DNA from 3 places in the Lysinibacillus sp. CD3-6 genome. Region 1 is predicted to be linked to each of the others. Evidence: a T-box and tRNA genes for the amino acid it is inferred to sense, from the RefSeq annotation. Region 1 holds a T-box; the other regions hold tRNA genes.
The links. The T-box of region 1 lies ahead of trpS (tryptophan--tRNA ligase). A T-box ahead of a tRNA ligase gene usually reads a tRNA of that ligase, here a tRNA-Trp.
Positions count from the first base shown of each region.

Region 2: it has a tRNA-Trp gene. The T-box ahead of trpS (tryptophan--tRNA ligase) is inferred to sense a tRNA for this amino acid. The anticodon was not compared.
Region 3: it has a tRNA-Trp gene. The T-box ahead of trpS (tryptophan--tRNA ligase) is inferred to sense a tRNA for this amino acid. The anticodon was not compared.

Region 1 covers NZ_CP085880.1:781,504-788,093, forward strand. The annotation lists gene FH508_RS03490 (ATP-dependent Clp protease ATP-binding subunit) at 1-1,114, shown strand, start outside; gene FH508_RS03495 (YjzD family protein) at 1,170-1,364, opposite strand; gene FH508_RS03500 (beta-ketoacyl-ACP synthase III) at 1,742-2,680, shown strand; gene fabF (beta-ketoacyl-ACP synthase II) at 2,711-3,952, shown strand; gene FH508_RS03510 (hypothetical protein) at 4,258-4,572, opposite strand; gene trpS (tryptophan--tRNA ligase) at 4,588-5,577, opposite strand; T-box leader at 5,641-5,872, opposite strand; gene spxA (transcriptional regulator SpxA) at 6,365-6,590, shown strand, end outside.
Region 2 covers NZ_CP085880.1:239,966-246,555, reverse strand. The annotation lists gene FH508_RS01195 (CynX/NimT family MFS transporter) at 1-171, shown strand, start outside; gene FH508_RS01190 (nitric oxide synthase oxygenase) at 213-1,259, opposite strand; tRNA gene FH508_RS01185 (tRNA-Glu) at 1,480-1,551, opposite strand; tRNA gene FH508_RS01180 (tRNA-Asn) at 1,553-1,629, opposite strand; tRNA gene FH508_RS01175 (tRNA-Ile) at 1,642-1,715, opposite strand; tRNA gene FH508_RS01170 (tRNA-Gly) at 1,720-1,793, opposite strand; tRNA gene FH508_RS01165 (tRNA-Phe) at 1,797-1,872, opposite strand; tRNA gene FH508_RS01160 (tRNA-Ser) at 1,884-1,976, opposite strand; tRNA gene FH508_RS01155 (tRNA-Ala) at 1,988-2,063, opposite strand; tRNA gene FH508_RS01150 (tRNA-Pro) at 2,077-2,153, opposite strand; tRNA gene FH508_RS01145 (tRNA-Arg) at 2,177-2,253, opposite strand; tRNA gene FH508_RS01140 (tRNA-Leu) at 2,268-2,356, opposite strand; tRNA gene FH508_RS01135 (tRNA-Gly) at 2,362-2,436, opposite strand; tRNA gene FH508_RS01130 (tRNA-Leu) at 2,490-2,574, opposite strand; tRNA gene FH508_RS01125 (tRNA-Lys) at 2,583-2,655, opposite strand; tRNA gene FH508_RS01120 (tRNA-Gln) at 2,677-2,751, opposite strand; tRNA gene FH508_RS01115 (tRNA-His) at 2,764-2,839, opposite strand; tRNA gene FH508_RS01110 (tRNA-Trp) at 2,877-2,950, opposite strand; tRNA gene FH508_RS01105 (tRNA-Tyr) at 2,963-3,046, opposite strand; tRNA gene FH508_RS01100 (tRNA-Thr) at 3,056-3,128, opposite strand; tRNA gene FH508_RS01095 (tRNA-Asp) at 3,140-3,212, opposite strand; tRNA gene FH508_RS01090 (tRNA-Met) at 3,219-3,293, opposite strand; tRNA gene FH508_RS01085 (tRNA-Val) at 3,319-3,394, opposite strand; rRNA gene rrf (5S ribosomal RNA) at 3,408-3,522, opposite strand; rRNA gene FH508_RS01075 (23S ribosomal RNA) at 3,591-6,513, opposite strand.
Region 3 covers NZ_CP085880.1:4,100,760-4,107,349, reverse strand. The annotation lists rRNA gene FH508_RS20445 (23S ribosomal RNA) at 1-1,624, shown strand, start outside; rRNA gene rrf (5S ribosomal RNA) at 1,741-1,856, shown strand; tRNA gene FH508_RS20435 (tRNA-Asn) at 1,875-1,951, shown strand; tRNA gene FH508_RS20430 (tRNA-Ser) at 1,957-2,048, shown strand; tRNA gene FH508_RS20425 (tRNA-Glu) at 2,072-2,146, shown strand; tRNA gene FH508_RS20420 (tRNA-Val) at 2,167-2,242, shown strand; tRNA gene FH508_RS20415 (tRNA-Met) at 2,268-2,342, shown strand; tRNA gene FH508_RS20410 (tRNA-Asp) at 2,349-2,424, shown strand; tRNA gene FH508_RS20405 (tRNA-Phe) at 2,444-2,516, shown strand; tRNA gene FH508_RS20400 (tRNA-Thr) at 2,527-2,602, shown strand; tRNA gene FH508_RS20395 (tRNA-Tyr) at 2,612-2,695, shown strand; tRNA gene FH508_RS20390 (tRNA-Trp) at 2,709-2,782, shown strand; tRNA gene FH508_RS20385 (tRNA-His) at 2,795-2,870, shown strand; tRNA gene FH508_RS20380 (tRNA-His) at 2,907-2,982, shown strand; tRNA gene FH508_RS20375 (tRNA-Gln) at 2,987-3,061, shown strand; tRNA gene FH508_RS20370 (tRNA-Gly) at 3,067-3,141, shown strand; tRNA gene FH508_RS20365 (tRNA-Cys) at 3,149-3,222, shown strand; tRNA gene FH508_RS20360 (tRNA-Leu) at 3,274-3,354, shown strand; gene FH508_RS20355 (VOC family protein) at 3,700-4,050, shown strand; gene FH508_RS20350 (S-layer homology domain-containing protein) at 4,264-5,352, shown strand; gene FH508_RS20345 (arylamine N-acetyltransferase family protein) at 5,390-6,133, opposite strand; gene nagB (glucosamine-6-phosphate deaminase) at 6,331-6,590, shown strand, end outside.

The sequences.
Region 1 (6,590 bases):
TGAAGCGGAAAGTAAATATGATTTAAATAAAGCAGCTGAATTACGACATGGGAAAATTCCTGCCCTTGAAAAAGAGCTTCAAGAGATGGAAAAACATTTAGAAAAAGGTAGTGAGACACGTATTTTGCGTGAGGAAGTTACTTCTGATGAGATTGCTTCAATTGTATCTCGTTGGACTGGTATTCCTGTCACGAAGTTAGTGGAAGGCGAACGTGAAAAATTACTGCGTTTAAAAGATACATTACATGAACGTGTTGTGGGGCAGGATAATGCAGTTCAGCTTGTTACAGAAGCAGTATGGCGTGCACGAGCAGGCATTAAAGACCCACATCGCCCAATTGGTAGTTTCTTATTCCTAGGGCCAACGGGTGTAGGTAAAACAGAGCTCGCTAAGGCACTTGCTGCCCAGCTGTTCGATTCTGAGGAGCATTTTATTCGTATTGATATGAGTGAGTATATGGAGAAACATAGCGTGTCTCGTCTCGTTGGTGCACCTCCAGGCTACATTGGCTATGAAGAAGGAGGACAATTAACGGAAGCCGTTCGTCGTAATCCGTATGCTGTTGTATTACTTGATGAAATTGAAAAAGCTCATCCTGATGTAGCGAACATTTTATTGCAAATTTTAGATGATGGTCGCATTACAGATAGTCAGGGACGAATGGTGAACTTTACAAATACCGTAATTATTTTAACATCCAATATAGGCTCTAGCTATTTAATGGAAGCACAAGAAGATGATGCTGGAGTCGAGGATTTAGTTATGGCGGCATTACGCCAGCACTTTAAGCCAGAGCTATTAAATCGAATGGACGATATTATTATGTTCCATGCGTTATCTGAAGAACATTTCACAGCCATTGCTTGGAAATATGTTGAGCAGCTTGTAAAACGTGTAGCTGAGCAGGAAATTACGTTAAATGTTGATCAAGACGTAATTGATTGGGTTGTGGAACATGGAGCAGATCCACAGTTTGGTGCACGTCCTTTAAAACGCTTTGTGCAACGGTATATCGAAACAGCAGTTGCTAAGGAGTTACTGCGTGGCGAAGTGCTACCAGGAGAAACATTGCATATTAAAATGCAAAATGGCCAGTGTGTAGTTGAAAAATAATAAATAGAAAAAAACCTGTTTCGCATGAGGCGAGACAGGTTTTTTATGATTTTGATTAATGATGGTCTGCAGCTTCTGGTGTTGGCTCGTTTGGAATGATTGCGCCAATAACAAAAATTAGTACAGAGAATACAACTGAAAGGATCGCACCAGTTTGGAAATCAAATGGTACTCCAATTACAGCACTTACTACGTAGTTTAACATAGAAACTAGTAAGAATGACCATATGAACGTTACGATATATTGCATTAATTTCACCTCAACCGAACTTTTTTATTACATATACATTATCATATCATAACATAAGCCGAAAAAAAAAGAACCTTTTATCAAAAAGTGACGCATTCCAAGCGGTGATTTATGGCAATATTGTCACAACATTTTAGCTTGTTGACAGAACGGAATTGTTTAAGCAGCGATGGAGCGAGTTCTAATGACGATAACAGAAGTTTTATCGGTGATTAAGAGACATCATTCGGCGATAGTAGGACTATTACCGTCGATGGGACGACTATCTTCAATATGGTATACTAAATTTTAATTCACCTTGCACCATTCCTTCATGATGAGTTATAATTATGACCAGTTACTAATAATTGATAGTAAGAAAGCAGAGGGGTTGCTATATGAACGCAGGTATTTTAGGTTTAGGCAGATACGTTCCTGAAAAGGTCGTTACGAATTTTGACTTAGAAAAAATTATGGACACTTCGGATGAATGGATTCGAACTCGTACAGGAATTGAAGAACGTCATTTCGCTGCAGATAATCAAGAAACTTCAGATTTAGCAGTTGCAGCTGCGAAAGATGCTATTGCAAAAGCAGGTATTACACCTGAAGAAATAGGATTAATACTTGTAGCAACTGTAACACAAGATCAAACATTTCCAAGTGTAGCATGTATGGTTCAAGAGCAAATTGGAGCTGTAAATGCAGCAGCGATGGACCAAGCAGCAGCTTGCGCAGGATTTATATATAGCTTAGTGACAGCAAAACAATTCGTAGAATCAAGCGCTTATAAATATGTCTTAGTAGTAGGTGTTGAAAAGCTGTCAAAAGTCATTGATTGGGAAGATCGTAATACGGCAGTCTTATTCGGTGATGGAGCAAGTGCTGCCATTGTCGGGCCTGTCTCAGAAGGTAGAGGGATTTTATCATTTGAGCTTGGCGCAGACGGCACAGGCGGTAAACATCTTTATTTAACACAGCAGGAAACAATTGCGATGAACGGTCGTGAAGTATTTAAGTTTGCTGTACGTCAAATGGGTGAATCAGCAGTGAATGTATTAGATAAAGCTGGTTTAACAAAAGAGGATGTTGATTTTTTAATTCCACATCAAGCGAACATTCGTATTATGGAATCAGCACGTGAACGTTTAGCATTACCAGCAGAAAAAATGTCTAAAACGATTCATAAATATGGTAATACATCAGCAGCTTCTATTGGTATTTCTTTAGTTGAAGAGCTTGAAGCAGGTAAAATAAAAGATGATGATTTATTAGTACTTGTCGGTTTTGGCGGTGGCTTAACATGGGGTGCCGTTGCAATGAGATGGGGAAAATAACATAGAAAATTGCTTGAGAGGAGTAAGACAATGAGTAAACGACGAGTAGTAATTACAGGAATTGGCGCTGTTACACCACTAGGGAATAGCATCGAAGAAACATGGGCAAATATCAAGGCTGGTAAATCAGGCGTTGGTGAATTAACACGCTTAAATAAAGATCTATTTGCTGCCAAAATCGCTGCTGAAGTAAAAGACTTCGATATTGAAAAGTATATTGAACGTAAAGAAGCTCGCAAAATGGACCGTTTCACGCATTATGCACTAGCAGCGTCTATTATGGCGATGGAAGATGCACAGCTAACAATCGATGAAGAGTTAGCACCACGTGCAGGCGTATGGATTGGCTCTGGTATCGGCGGGATGGAAACTTACGAAAACCAGTTTTTAACGTTCCAAGAGCGTGGGGCAAGACGTGTTAGTCCATTCTTTATCCCAATGATGATTCCAGACATGGCTTCTGGTCAAGTGTCTATTCACTTTGGAGCTAAAGGTATCAATTCTTGTTCAGTAACAGCTTGCGCATCAGGGACGAATTCAATTGGTGATGCATTTAAAGTTATTGAACGTGGCGATGCAGATGTTATGATTTCAGGTGGGGCCGAATCACCAATCGTAACGATGGCAGTTGCTGGCTTCTGTGCGAATACAGCATTATCATTAAATACAGATCCTCAAACGGCTTCTCGTCCATTCGATAAAAACCGTGATGGCTTTATTATTGGTGAAGGTGCAGGGATTGTTATTTTAGAAGAATACGAACATGCAAAAGCGCGTGGCGCAAAAATTTATGCGGAAGTTCTTGGTTACGGTTCAACTGGCGATGCGCATCATATTACTGCACCAGCTCCAGAAGGTGAAGGGGCAGCGCGTGCGATGATTCAAGCATTAGAAGACGGTGGAGTAGACCCTTCACAAGTTGGCTATATTAACGCGCATGGCACAAGTACGCCATACAATGATTTATTTGAAACTCAAGCAGTAAAAACTGCTTTTGGTGAACATGCTTATAAACTAGCGATGAGTTCTACTAAATCCATGACAGGTCACTTATTAGGTGCAGCTGGTGGGGTTGAAGCTATTTTTACAGCACTAGCATTAAAAGAGGGCATTTTACCGCCAACAATTAATTTAACAGAGCCAGATCCAGAATGTGATTTAGATTATGTGCCGAATGAAGCTCGTGAGGCCAATATCGAATATGCAATGAGTAATTCCCTTGGTTTTGGTGGACATAACGCAAGTCTATTATTTAAAAAAATTGAGGAATAATTAAAAAACGTCAGCCGAATTTACAAGGCTGACGTCTTTTTTTTAAGGCTAGCGAATAGAAAAGAAAGTAAGAAGAAATAGAAAGGATGCCGTTTATTTGTTTCGTCTTTTTATATTTTTAATGAGCTATGGATTAATGATACTTTCTATTGGCAATTTAATTTTATATTTAAATTACAGGACTCTTGGATATTCCTGGTCGGTTGTCTTTAAATTTATTGTGCATACGACAGAATTTTATATAGCAATAGGAGCCTGTATTGTACTTTGTAGTGTTGTGCTTGATTTTGGTGTTGATCGAACAGCTAATTTGAAAGATAAGGTATAAATGTAACGGGTATCGCTAATGCTACTGCCACTTTTTGGGCCAAGTCTTCACCTTGCTCATCATGATTTTTCGCTAAATATTCCATACCTTCAATAAATGAATCTGTTTCAAGATCAATCCATTCACCAAACTTACACATCCATGTTGTCAACTCATCTTGTAATGCCTCTTCTAACGGAAGTTGTTCTAATTCTAAATTGGTACGACAATGACCACACCATAATGGATCAGCACCAAAGTCACTTTCTAACAAAAGCGCTTTGATTGGTTTATTACAATGTTCACAGTACATGTGCTAATTCCTTTCTTAGCGACGTGTGCGGCCTAAGCCCATAGCTTGTTCCATACGCTTTAAAGTTGCGCTAGCAATAGCATTTGCCTTTTCTGCACCTTCATCTAAAATGATATCTAATTCAGAAGACTCTACAAGGTTATAAAATCTTTCTTGGATTGGTGTAAGGTGGTCGATAACTGCTGTAGCTACACTTTGTTTAAAGCCGCCATAACCGATACCTTCATATTTTTTCACTAAATCATCAATTGATACACCCGAAATAGCAGATTCAATCGTTAGTAAATTCGAAACGCCTGGTTTATTTTCAACATCAAATGCTACAATACCATCTGAGTCCGTTACGGCTGATTTGATTTTTTTCTCAATATCTTTTGCTGTATCTAAAAGTTTAATCGTTGCTTTTGTATTTGGGTCGGACTTGCTCATTTTTTTCGTCGGCTCTTGTAATGATTTAATACGAGCTCCAGCTTTTGGTAATTGAATTTCAGGGATAGTTAAAACGTCACCGTAGCGTTTATTAAAGCGCTCAGCAAGATCACGTGTTAGCTCAATATGTTGCTTTTGATCGTCCCCTACAGGAACAATATTCGTGTTATATAATAAAATGTCAGCAGCCATTAATGGTGGATATGTTAAAAGAGCTGCAGAAACAGTTTCTTTACCATGAGATTTATCTTTGAATTGTGTCATACGCTCTAGCTCACCGATAGAAGCAACACATTGTAGCATCCATCCAGCTTGAGCATGGGCAGGCACTTCTGATTGAATGAATAATGTAGACTTTTGAGGGTCAATACCAGTAGCGATATAAGTAGCAGCTAAGTTACGAATGTTTTGACGTAACTCTTTTGGATCTTGAGCAACCGTAATAGCATGTTGGTCAACGATACAATATATAGCATTGCCTTCTTCCTGCAATGCTGGGAATTGCTTGAATGCACCAAGATAATTTCCTAATGTCACAATACCTGTTGGCTGTACGCCTGAAAAAATTGTTGTCATAATAAGTTCCTCCTCGGTTTCGAAAATAAAAAAACATCATGCGTCCTCATTAGAAATAACTAATGAAGGGACGAATGATGTTCGAATCCGCGGTACCACCCTGCTTGCCAAAAAGGCCTCTTAGCTTCGTAACGTGAAGAGACGAGCTTTGCTAATAAGTATCAAGTGTGTACTTGTACGTTCACAAAGCTAACTCGGAAGTCCATTCCAAATGCATACATGATCTGTTTCCAGCAACCACAGACTCTCTATACATGTATATTGCATATGTACTACTCTTCGTCAGCGTTTTTAACTACATTATAAATGTAGATGTTTAGCGCAAATGCGCTTTTCTTATTGCACCACATTATAGTATAAAGACTTATCTAAATGCAAGTCTGCAAATTCAGTCTTTAGACTGAACTTTTTTTGTTTTGTCAAAAAAAGCAACCTGCAGTTTGAAAGCTGCGTCATGATTGTACACGTCTAAGTGACATTATTCTCGTTTGTATTTTTTAATTGAGAACAACTAGTTTCCGTATATTCATGTTTAAAATGACGTGCTTATGGGAATATTATTATTAGTTCGTAGGACATACAAAGGAATTAGACACTTTAAGGTAGTATTAAAAGACAGAATATTTTGTAACAAAGTCATTTACTATGCATTCTTTTTTTCCTTGGAACTATATTCAAATACAGCTGAGTGCTGTATAATGGAACTGTAGTTTTACATTACATTAATTCTAATTTAACAAAATGGTCTATAGATAACGAAAACAAAGAGAAAGGATGTGTCAGTATGATAGTTACTTTATTTACATCACCAAGTTGTACGTCTTGTCGTAAAGCGAAAGCATGGTTAGAGGAGCATGAAATTCCATATACAGAACGTAATATTTTTTCTGAACCGTTAAGCATTAGTGAAATTAAAGAAATTTTACGCATGACGGAGGATGGAACAGATGAAATCATTTCAACTCGATCTAAAATATTTCAAAAATTAAATGTAGATGTTGAAAGCTTACCGT
Region 2 (6,590 bases), 540 kb from region 1:
GGCTTTGCACAATCATTAGGCTATTTATTAGCCGCAGTTGGCCCTATTTTATTTGGTTACCTACATGATTTATTTGGCGGTTGGAACATCGCTGGCTGGCTATTCGTTGTCGTTGCAGTATTACTATTCTTCTGCTCATTTAGAGCTTCTAGAAACGAATATATAAATTAAAAAAAGCAGCTCATCCTACTATGAGCTGCTTTTTTACATTTTTAATAAGGCGGTTTTTGATAAAAGAAATTCGGTGTATTATAAACATTGACATAAGGCTTATGGAAAATATGCGTTGTTGCAGGTGATAATGGGGGAATCAACCAAGTCCAATTGCCTGTTAAGTCGCGACCTGCCTTCTGCTCAGCTTCTTCAAATAACTTAAATTGCTGTGCAGCAGTATGATGATCGACTATACTTACACCATCTTCTTTAAAGGAAAACAGTACAGCAATATTTAATTCAACTAATGAGCGATCACGCCAAAGCGATGCTTGCTTAGTCGTATCGAGCCCAAAAATTTCAGCGATTTTCGGCAACATATTATAACGATCAGTATCAGCTAAATTACGTGCCCCAATTTCTGTCCCCATATACCAACCATTGAAAGGAGCCGCTTGAAAGTCGATTCCAGCCATTTGAAAACGCATGCTTGAAATAATCGGCACCGCATACCATTTCAACGCTAGTTCCTCCACTTGTGGGTGCTCAGGATGGCGAATTACAACTTCTAGTACATCTTCACGTGGTATTGAAAACAATTGTGGTTGACGGTCATCCACCTGGATAACGAGTGGTAATACATCAAATGCTGTGCCCTCGCCCTGCCAGCCTAGCGATTCACATACTTTTGTAAATGGTACAGAATGTGGGTCACCAACAATGCCAGCTTCCGTCTCATAGCCTGCATAACGGATCAACTGATGATTCCAAATCTTTACTCTACCAGATGCAAATACCGTTATTGTTGGCCGAATTTTACCACCATTTGTCGCATATTGAATATGACATAACAACTTCTCAAATATCCCTTGCTCATCTAAAACATCACGGGCATCCTCAACATGAAGTGACTGCCAAAATAATCTCCCGATACATTTATTACTATTACGCCAAGCTACTCGTGCACCAAAAGTAAGCTCCTCTGTTGAAGGAATATATTGTCCTTCATTTTCAACTTGCTGTAATCTATTTGTTAGCCATTGTGCAGACTCATTTTGCTCCATTTGATAAAGTGTTAAAAAACGTTGTATCTCTTGTAGTTTCATGTCGTTTTCCTCCATCTACCCTCATATTAGATGAATAGAAATAAATTCTCCATGAAAAAATTCATTAGAAAACATACATCTTTTATATATGAAATACTTTGTTCAAATTTAAATCAATAGTCAAAAATTCTCCATCAAAATTTTATAAAAACTAAATGAATAGCTTAAAAAATTACAAAGAAAAAGCATGTAGCAACAATATGCTACATGCTTTACTAGATGACCCCTACGGGATTCGAACCCGTGTTACCGCCGTGAAAGGGCGGTGTCTTAACCGCTTGACCAAGGGGCCATGGCTCCGAAGGCAGGACTCGAACCTGCGACAACCTGATTAACAGTCAGGTGCTACTACCAACTGAGCTACTTCGGAATAATTTTTTAATGGGCCTAAATGGACTCGAACCATCGACCTCACGCTTATCAGGCGTGCGCTCTAACCAGCTGAGCTATAGGCCCTCTTTGGAGCGGGTGATGAGAATCGAACTCACGACATCAGCTTGGAAGGCTGAGGTTTTACCATTAAACTACACCCGCATATGGTGGGTCAGGACGGAATCGAACCGCCGACACTTAGAGCTTCAATCTAATGCTCTACCAACTGAGCTACTGACCCGAAAAAGAAAATGGAGGAGGTAGAGGGATTCGAACCCCCGCGCGGTGTTACCCGCCTGTCGGTTTTCAAGACCGATCCCTTCAGCCAGACTTGGGTATACCTCCGGAAATAAATATGGTGGAGCCTAGCGGGATCGAACCGCTGACCTCCTGCGTGCAAGGCAGGCGCTCTCCCAGCTGAGCTAAGGCCCCAAATTTTAAAAGATGGTCGGAATGACAGGATTCGAACCTACGACCCCTTGGTCCCAAACCAAGTGCTCTACCAAGCTGAGCTACATTCCGTTACTGTCTATCTTATCTTTTTATGGCGCGCCCGGCAGGAGTCGAACCCACAACCTTCTGATCCGTAGTCAGACGCTCTATCCAATTGAGCTACGGGCGCTTAATATTAAAAAATGGTGCCGAGGGCCGGAATCGAACCGGCACGGTAGTCACCTACCGCAGGATTTTAAGTCCTGTGCGTCTGCCAGTTCCGCCACCCCGGCACATTTGGAGCGGAAGACGAGGTTCGAACTCGCGACCCCCACCTTGGCAAGGTGGTGTTCTACCACTGAACTACTTCCGCATGTGCATAAGATTATTTATCCTGGCAATTATGTAATTTGTAAATAAAATAAATGGTGCGGGTGAAGGGAGTCGAACCCCCACGCCTTGCGGCGCTAGATCCTAAGTCTAGTGCGTCTGCCAATTCCGCCACACCCGCAAATATGATGAGCCATGAAGGACTCGAACCTTCGACCCTCTGATTAAAAGTCAGATGCTCTACCAACTGAGCTAATGGCTCATATTATTAATAAATGAAAAATGGCTGGGGTACTAGGATTCGAACCTAGGCATGACGGAATCAAAATCCGTTGCCTTACCGCTTGGCTATACCCCAATATTAATTATATGGGGCGACTGATGGGAATCGAACCCACGAATGTCGGAACCACAATCCGATGCGTTAACCACTTCGCCACAACCGCCATATGAACTATAACAGTAGTTTAATCTAAAAAAGTTTGGCAGGGGCAGTAGGAATCGAACCCACACCAAAGGTTTTGGAGACCTCTATTCTACCGTTGAACTATGCCCCTAAAATAAAAAACTGGTGGAGGGGGACGGATTCGAACCGCCGAACCCTAAGGAGCGGATTTACAGTCCGCCGCGTTTAGCCACTTCGCTACCCCTCCAAGGGCTGATGCCGGCGATAGGAGTCGAACCCACGACCTACTGATTACAAGTCAGTTGCTCTACCAACTGAGCTACACCGGCAAATAAAAAGACGGTCCCGACCGGGATCGAACCGGCGATCTCCTGCGTGACAGGCAGGCATGTTAACCGCTACACCACGGGACCATAATTTGGTTGCGGAGACAGGATTTGAACCTGTGACCTTCGGGTTATGAGCCCGACGAGCTACCACTGCTCCACCCCGCGACAATATAATACTTTGATATTAAAATGGTGGAGGATGACGGGCTCGAACCGCCGACCCTCTGCTTGTAAGGCAGATGCTCTCCCAGCTGAGCTAATCCTCCACATAAAAAACAAGCGAAGCGACGTCCTACTCTCACAGGGGAAGCCCCCAACTACCATCGGCGCTAAAGAGCTTAACTTCCGTGTTCGGTATGGGAACGGGTGTGACCTCTTTGCCATCATCACTTCACTTATTCAGTTGAAAGAACTTATTCTCTCAAAACTGGATAAACGTTTCATTGAATGTTTCAAACTTTTTTGGTTAAGTCCTCGATCGATTAGTATTCGTCAGCTCCATGTGTCACCACACTTCCACCTCGAACCTATCTACCTCATCGTCTTTGAGGGATCTTACTTACTTGCGTAATGGGAAATCTCATCTTGAGGGGGCTTCATGCTTAGATGCTTTCAGCACTTATCCCGTCCACACATAGCTACCCAGCGATGCCTTTGGCAAGACAACTGGTACACCAGCGGTGTGTCCATCCCGGTCCTCTCGTACTAAGGACAGCTCCTCTCAAATTTCCGCCCCCCGACGGATAGGGACCGAACTGTCTCACGACGTTCTGAACCCAGCTCGCGTACCGCTTTAATGGGCGAACAGCCCAACCCTTGGGACCGACTACAGCCCCAGGATGCGATGAGCCGACATCGAGGTGCCAAACCTCCCCGTCGATGTGGACTCTTGGGGAGATAAGCCTGTTATCCCCGGGGTAGCTTTTATCCGTTGAGCGATGGCCCTTCCATGCGGAACCACCGGATCACTAAGCCCGTCTTTCGACCCTGCTCGACTTGTAGGTCTCGCAGTCAAGCTCCCTTGTGCCTTTACACTCTACGAATGATTTCCAACCATTCTGAGGGAACCTTTGGGCGCCTCCGTTACCTTTTAGGAGGCGACCGCCCCAGTCAAACTGTCCGCCTGACACTGTCTCCTGCCCCGCTAAGGGGCATGGGTTAGAATTTCAATACAACCAGGGTAGTATCCCACCGACGCCTCCTTCGAAGCTGGCGCTCCGAGATCTCTGGCTCCTACCTATCCTGTACAAGTTGTACCAAAATTCAATATCAGGCTACAGTAAAGCTCCACGGGGTCTTTCCGTCCTGTCGCGGGTAACCTGCATCTTCACAGGTACTATAATTTCACCGAGTCTCTCGTTGAGACAGTGCCCAGATCGTTACGCCTTTCGTGCGGGTCGGAACTTACCCGACAAGGAATTTCGCTACCTTAGGACCGTTATAGTTACGGCCGCCGTTTACTGGGGCTTCAATTCGCAGCTTCGCTTGCGCTAACCACTCCTCTTAACCTTCCAGCACCGGGCAGGCGTCAGCCCCTATACGTCACCTTACGGTTTTGCAGAGACCTGTGTTTTTGCTAAACAGTCGCCTGGGCCTATTCACTGCGGCTCTCGTGCGCTTGCACGCTCAAGAGCACCCCTTCTCCCGAAGTTACGGGGTCATTTTGCCGAGTTCCTTAACGAGAGTTCTCTCGCACACCTTAGGATTCTCTCCTCGACTACCTGTGTCGGTTTGCGGTACGGGCACCTCTCACCTCGATAGAGGCTTTTCTTCTTGGCAGTGTGAAATCAGGAACTTCGTCCATACGGACTCGCCATCACAGCTCAACGTTACAGTGTGCGGATTTGCCTACACACACGCCTTACTGCTTGGACGCGCACAACCAACGGCGCGCTTACCCTATCCTACTGCGTCCCCCATTTCTCAAACGGTGAGGAGGTGGTACAGGAATATCAACCTGTTGTCCATCGCCTACGCCTATCGGCCTCGGCTTAGGTCCCGACTAACCCTGAGCGGACGAGCCTTCCTCAGGAAACCTTAGTCATACGGTGGACGGGATTCTCACCCGTCTTTCGCTACTCATACCGGCATTCTCACTTCTAAGCGCTCCACCAGTCCTTCCGGTCTGACTTCAACGCACTTAGAACGCTCTCCTACCACTGACATCGTAGATGTCAATCCACAGCTTCGGTGAATCGTTTAGCCCCGATACATTTTCGGCGCAGCGTCACTCGACCAGTGAGCTATTACGCACTCTTTAAATGATGGCTGCTTCTAAGCCAACATCCTGGTTGTCTGTGCAACGCCACATCCTTTTCCACTTAACGATTACTTTGGGACCTTAGCTGGTGGTCTGGGCTGTTTCCCTTTTGACTACGGATCTTATCACTCGCAGTCTGACTCCCGTGTATAAATATCTGGCATTCGGAGTTTGTCTGAATTCGGTAAACCGGGATGGCCCCTAGTCCAAACAGTGCTCTACCTCCAGTATTCTCATCACGAGGCTAGCCCTAAAGCTATTTCGAGAGAACCAGCTATCTCCAAGTTCGATTGGAATTTCTCCGCTACCCACACCTCATCCCCGCACTTTTCAACGTGCGTGGGTTCGGGCCTCCAGTAAGTGTTACCTCACCTTCACCCTGGACATGGGTAGATCACCTGGTTTCGGGTCTACGACCACGTACTAATTCGCCCTATTCAGACTCGCTTTCGCTGCGGCTCCGCCTTCTAAAGCTTAACCTCGCACGTAATCGTAACTCGCCGGTTCATTCTACAAAGGCACGCTATCACCCATTAACGGGCTCTAACTACTTGTAGGCACACGGTTTCAGGATCTCTTTCACTCCCCTTCCGGGGTGCTTTTCACCTTTCCCTCACGGTACTGGTTCACTATCGGTCACTAGGTAGTATTTAGCCTTGGGAGATGGTCCTCCCGGATTCCGACGGAATTTCACGTGTTCCGCCGTACTCAGGATCCACTCTGGAGGGAATAAACTTTCGACTACAGGGCTTTTACCTGCTCTGGCGGACCTTTCCAAGTCGCTTCATCTAACTCATTCCTTTGTAACTCCGTATAGAGTGTCCTACAACCCCAAGAGGCAAGCCTCTTGGTTTGGGCTCTTCCCGTTTCGCTCGCCGCTACTCAGGGAATCGATTTTTCTTTCTCTTCCTCCAGGTACTTAGATGTTTCAGTTCCCTGGGTCTGCCTTCAAGACGCTATGTATTCACGTCAAGATACTACGCGATTAAACGTAGTGGGTTCCCCCATTCGGAAATCTCCGGATCAAAGCTCACTTACAGCTCCCCGAAGCATATCGGTGTTAGTGCCGTCCTTCTTCGGCTCCTAGTGCCAAGGCATTCGCCGTGCGCCCTTAATAACTTAACCTAGTTATTAAGCCTAAAAAACTTAATTTAAAAAATAAATGTGTTTGTTACAATTTCAATGTCGTTTTATCCAGTTTT
Region 3 (6,590 bases), 1.5 Mb from region 1:
TATGAGTAGCGAAAGACGGGTGAGAATCCCGTCCACCGTATGACTAAGGTTTCCTGAGGAAGGCTCGTCCGCTCAGGGTTAGTCGGGACCTAAGCCGAGGCCGATAGGCGTAGGCGATGGACAACAGGTTGATATTCCTGTACCACCTCCTCACCGTTTGAGAAATGGGGGGACGCAGTAGGATAGGGTAAGCGCGCCGTTGGTTGTGCGCGTCCAAGCAGTAAGGCGTGTGTGTAGGCAAATCCGCACACTGTAACGTTGAGCTGTGATGGCGAGTCCGTATGGACGAAGTTCCTGATTTCACACTGCCAAGAAAAGCCTCTATCGAGGTGAGAGGTGCCCGTACCGCAAACCGACACAGGTAGTCGAGGAGAGAATCCTAAGGTGTGCGAGAGAACTCTCGTTAAGGAACTCGGCAAAATGACCCCGTAACTTCGGGAGAAGGGGTGCTCTTGAGCGTGCAAGCGCACGAGAGCCGCAGTGAATAGGCCCAGGCGACTGTTTAGCAAAAACACAGGTCTCTGCAAAACCGTAAGGTGACGTATAGGGGCTGACGCCTGCCCGGTGCTGGAAGGTTAAGAGGAGTGGTTAGCGCAAGCGAAGCTGCGAATTGAAGCCCCAGTAAACGGCGGCCGTAACTATAACGGTCCTAAGGTAGCGAAATTCCTTGTCGGGTAAGTTCCGACCCGCACGAAAGGCGTAACGATCTGGGCACTGTCTCAACGAGAGACTCGGTGAAATTATAGTACCTGTGAAGATGCAGGTTACCCGCGACAGGACGGAAAGACCCCGTGGAGCTTTACTGTAGCCTGATATTGAATTTTGGTACAACTTGTACAGGATAGGTAGGAGCCAGAGATCTCGGAGCGCCAGCTTCGAAGGAGGCGTCGGTGGGATACTACCCTGGTTGTATTGAAATTCTAACCCATGCCCCTTAGCGGGGCAGGAGACAGTGTCAGGCGGACAGTTTGACTGGGGCGGTCGCCTCCTAAAAGGTAACGGAGGCGCCCAAAGGTTCCCTCAGAATGGTTGGAAATCATTCGTAGAGTGTAAAGGCACAAGGGAGCTTGACTGCGAGACCTACAAGTCGAGCAGGGTCGAAAGACGGGCTTAGTGATCCGGTGGTTCCGCATGGAAGGGCCATCGCTCAACGGATAAAAGCTACCCCGGGGATAACAGGCTTATCTCCCCCAAGAGTCCACATCGACGGGGAGGTTTGGCACCTCGATGTCGGCTCATCGCATCCTGGGGCTGTAGTCGGTCCCAAGGGTTGGGCTGTTCGCCCATTAAAGCGGTACGCGAGCTGGGTTCAGAACGTCGTGAGACAGTTCGGTCCCTATCCGTCGTGGGCGTAGGAAATTTGAGAGGAGCTGTCCTTAGTACGAGAGGACCGGGATGGACACACCGCTGGTGTACCAGTTGTCTTGCCAAAGGCATCGCTGGGTAGCTATGTGTGGACGGGATAAGTGCTGAAAGCATCTAAGCATGAAGCCCCCCTCAAGATGAGATTTCCCATTACGCAAGTAAGTAAGATCCCTCAAAGACGATGAGGTAGATAGGTTCGAGGTGGAAGTGTGGTGACACATGGAGCTGACGAATACTAATCGATCGAGGACTTAACCAAAAAAGTTTGTAACATTCAATGAACCGTTTATCCAGTTTTGAAAGAATAAAAAAGTATTTCTTAGATACTTGTAATTATAATACTATATGTTATAATAGGTAATGTCTTTCAAATAGTCTAGTGATGATGGCAAAGAGGTCACACCCGTTCCCATACCGAACACGGAAGTTAAGCTCTTTAGCGCCGATGGTAGTTGGGGGCTTCCCCCTGTGAGAGTAGGACGTCGCTAGGCTATACATAATAAAATCATTCCGAAGTAGCTCAGTTGGTAGTAGCACCTGACTGTTAATCAGGTTGTCGCAGGTTCGAGTCCTGCCTTCGGAGCCATTCTTGGAGAGTTGTCCGAGTGGCCGAAGGAGCACGATTGGAAATCGTGTAGGCGGTTAACACTGTCTCAAGGGTTCAAATCCCTTACTCTCCGCCAGCACTTACGATTCCAATTAGTAAGGCCCCTTGGTCAAGCGGTTAAGACACCGCCCTTTCACGGCGGTAACACGGGTTCGAATCCCGTAGGGGTCACCATTTATAACGAATACCCAGATGGAGGATTAGCTCAGCTGGGAGAGCATCTGCCTTACAAGCAGAGGGTCGGCGGTTCGAGCCCGTCATCCTCCACCATTTTATAAAATTAAATTAGTATTGTCGCGGGGTGGAGCAGTGGTAGCTCGTCGGGCTCATAACCCGAAGGTCACAGGTTCAAATCCTGTCTCCGCAACCAAATAAAGGTCCCGTGGTGTAGCGGTTAACATGCCTGCCTGTCACGCAGGAGATCGCCGGTTCGATCCCGGTCGGGACCGCCATTTTTTAAATAATAAATATGGGTCAGTAGCTCAGTTGGTAGAGCATTAGATTGAAGCTCTAAGTGTCGGCGGTTCGATTCCGTCCTGACCCATCGTTTTTTTGCCGGTTTAGCTCAGCAGGTAGAGCAACTGACTTGTAATCAGTAGGTCGTGGGTTCGATTCCTATAGCCGGCACCATGTTTTCCCGGAGGGGTAGCGAAGTGGCTAAACGCGGCGGACTGTAAATCCGCTCCTTAGGGTTCGGCGGTTCGAATCCGTCCCCCTCCACCAGTTTTTATTTAATAGGGGCATAGTTCAACGGTAGAATAGAGGTCTCCAAAACCTTTGGTGTGGGTTCGATTCCTACTGCCCCTGCCAATTAATTTTATGGCGGTTGTGGCGAAGTGGTTAACGCACCGGATTGTGGTTCCGGCATTCGTGGGTTCGATTCCCATCAGTCGCCCCATTAATATAAAATTAAAATTAAAACTATAAAGCAATGGCGATTGTGGCGAAGTGGTTAACGCACCGGATTGTGGTTCCGGCATTCGTGGGTTCGATTCCCATCAGTCGCCCCATTGTTGGGGTATAGCCAAGCGGTAAGGCAACGGATTTTGATTCCGTCATGCCCTGGTTCGAATCCAGGTACCCCAGCCATTTATGCGGAAGTAGTTCAGTGGTAGAACACCACCTTGCCAAGGTGGGGGTCGCGAGTTCGAACCTCGTCTTCCGCTCCAATAATATGGCGGCATAGCCAAGTGGTAAGGCACAGGTCTGCAACACCTTTATCACCGGTTCAAATCCGGTTGCCGCCTCCATATTTTTTTCTTAATCGGATACTCCGATTTTTTTTATCTCTAAAGTATTATGCCGGTGTGGCGGAATTGGCAGACGCGCACGACTCAAAATCGTGTTCCTTTGGAGTGTCGGTTCGACCCCGACCACCGGTATCCAAAGTGAATTTAAAAGACTTCAACAACTTTGTTGAGGTCTTTTTTGTTTTTAAATAATGGCAGATTACAAGCGCAAAGTAATAGGTATTTGATATAATAAAGTTTGTATATTCAGAATTATTATATTTTTAGATGTTAGGTTTGGAGGTAATACTTATGAAAAATAAACTATTATCATTTTTACTACTCTTAGCAGCTATTTTTTTATTTCTAGATGCCTTTACAAATATATTTAGCGATTATGCAATGGTTAAAAAATAGTTGCTATCGTGCTTATTTGTTTAGCAGGTACTTTCATCTATTTTTCTTTAATTTTTACAAGTGAAAAAAGGGGGAGATGAATTGGGTCGAGTAATAGGGTTTGAACTAAATAGTCAAGATCCTGAAAAAGCAGCGAATTTTTATTCTAAAGTTTTTGCATGGGAAATTGCGGAGCCTCGTTGGGATTACTGGGCTGTCACAACAGGTGCCAGCGAGCAAAATGGTATTGACGGTGGAATTGGTAAAGGTCCAAGCGATTATCCACATGGAGTACGTGTGCAAATTGAAGTAGATTCGATTGATGACTCTATTGCGAAAGCTATGGAGAATGGGGCTACTATTGTCCGAGAAAAAATGGAATTTAATGATTTTTTTCTTGCCTATTTAGTAGACCCTACTGGACTAGGTTTTGGTTTAATTCAAAATAAGTAAAATGAATAAGCTTTAACGCCTCTGCAAAGTTGCAGGGGGTTTTTTATTTTACAAGAGTTATGAAGTCTATTAGAAGTGTAAGCGTATTTTGAAACGGGTATGGAATGATTAGTGTTAATTGCAAGAAAACTATTAAAAATATCTTTTTAGTTAATATTTATTTTACTTGATGAATAGGATAACAAGGATGGGAGTAAATATAGGGGGAATAGCATGAAGAAAATAAGTAGGATCTTAATTGTAGTTATGATTTTTGGGTTATTACAGATTCAGCCCGTATACGCAGCTAGTTTTAAAGATGTGTCATCTGACAATACGTTAAGTACCGAAATAGATTACTTAGTTGAGCGGGGGATTATTAAAGGTTATCCTAATGGCACTTTCAAACCAAATGACTATGTAACTAGGGCACAGGTAGCTGTCATGTTAACTCGTGCGGTAGGGTTGAAAACGACGAATGTTAAAAATCCAAAGTATCAAGATGTGCCGACTTCACATATCTATTATAAAGAAATCGCTGCTACCCAAAATGCGGGGATATTTGAGGCAACGAAAAAATTTAATCCGAATGGGACGCTGACGAGAGCAGATATGGCTGTGGTTTTGCAACGTGCATTTAAATTAAAGGGAGCGAGCCCTTATTATTTTACAGACGTTACAGAGAAGACGCCAGGCTATAAAGAAATATTAGCGGTAGCGAATAATAATATTACGAGCGGTTATCAGGATGGTTCATTTAAACCAAAATTGCCGTTAACACGTGCGCATTTTTCAGCATTTGTTGCACGTGCCATGACCCTTTCAAAGCCGAATTTACAAAAGGATCCTGCATATAAATACACTTATGCATTTTACTCACCAGATGATGGCTTACGATACACATTAAATTATCAATACAGCCATAATGATAATAAAAACGATGTTTGGTCAATTGCTAATACAACGAATAATAAGCAGTTTAATGATGAGTTATTATATTATGATGGCTCTGTATATGCACAAGCAATTGCTCAGGAATATAGCTCACATTACGACTTTTATATAGGGCTACCTCTTAGAATTGGTGTAATAGTTCACGAAGACGATGAAGGTCCAGTTAACGGCAATCGTATAACAGTTCAAACGACGGATGGAACGGTTCGAGCAGGTGGTGTTAACTATAAAAATGTAGCTGTATTAGAAGAAAGTTTTAAATATATTGATGTAGTGAAAACCTATTATTTTGTAGACGGTATTGGTTTAGTCAAGGAACTGCACAATGGCGAAGTAGTATATGAGTTGCTAAAACGAACAGCAAATTAAAAGCGTAAAAGGATGCATCCAACAATGCATCCTTTTTTTAAGTGATCGATATATGAAAATAACGTTCAAGTGCTTGTTGCCACTCTTTCTCAGTGTGGGTTGTATACGTAGTTAATGAGTGCCCTTCATATATACGGAATTCATTATTGAACATAGTATGTCGACCTGAAGAAGTGCGAATCATTGCGATTTTATTTTTTTGTTGAGAAAGTCGTGGGGCAAAATTAGCATCATTATCGTTATCTGTGAAGTTATAAAGTAGGCGCCAATTGTGTGGTGTTTGCTCATAAAGCATCCATCCGTACGTGTCATCCCATTCAATTTTATATAGCTCTTTCTCTTCTCGATGTTCATGGTGAGCAATTAATGGAACTGGTTTACAAGGGGCTAGTGCACCTACTCCAACGTCCGAGATATAAGGTACGCCGTCAAATTGGACGAGAAGTAGCTGATGCATAGGAACTTCTTCAAGTGGTGTATCCGCATCCATATTGCGCCAAAATTGTGCATAGCGATTTGTTACAGAAAAACCGAGCTCACGAAGTAACCAGCTATATAAAATATTTAGCTCGAAGCAATTGCCTCCGCGTTGTTGAACGATAATTTTTTGAAAAAGATCAGGAATAGCAAAGGAGATGCCACGTTTCAAGGCAACGTCTATATTTTCATAAGGTATCGTATGTAGATGTTTTGTTTGTAATTGACCAAGTAGTTTTATAGACGGCTCTATAGATCCTTGAAATTGAAGATAATTTAAATATTGTTGTATTTGAGAATTCATAAAATCGCCTCACTTCCTTACTATTTAACATAACCGAAATAGCAATAGAATACACGTAAAAAAATTGATAAAGAAAATAATAGAAATGCAGCTAAATAACTTGTAAAATTAATATATTCACTACTAGATAGTAATGAATTTCCCATTTTTAGTTAAAAATAACGATTCTAAAGGTAGGTATATAAATGACGAATGCAATAAAGTGGATAGAAGTAAATTCTTACGATGAAATGAGTGAGGTAGCTGCACATATTTTTACTGAGCAACTACAAGCAAAACCAGCAAGCATTTTAGGACTAGCAACAGGTGGTTCACCAGTTGGAATGTATAAAGAATTAGTGAAGCATCAACAAGCTGGTAATATTTCCTTTAAGGAAGTTACAACATTTAATCTTGATGAATATGTAGGTATAGAACAAACTAGCCCTGCAAGTTACTGGACGTTTATGCATGAGAA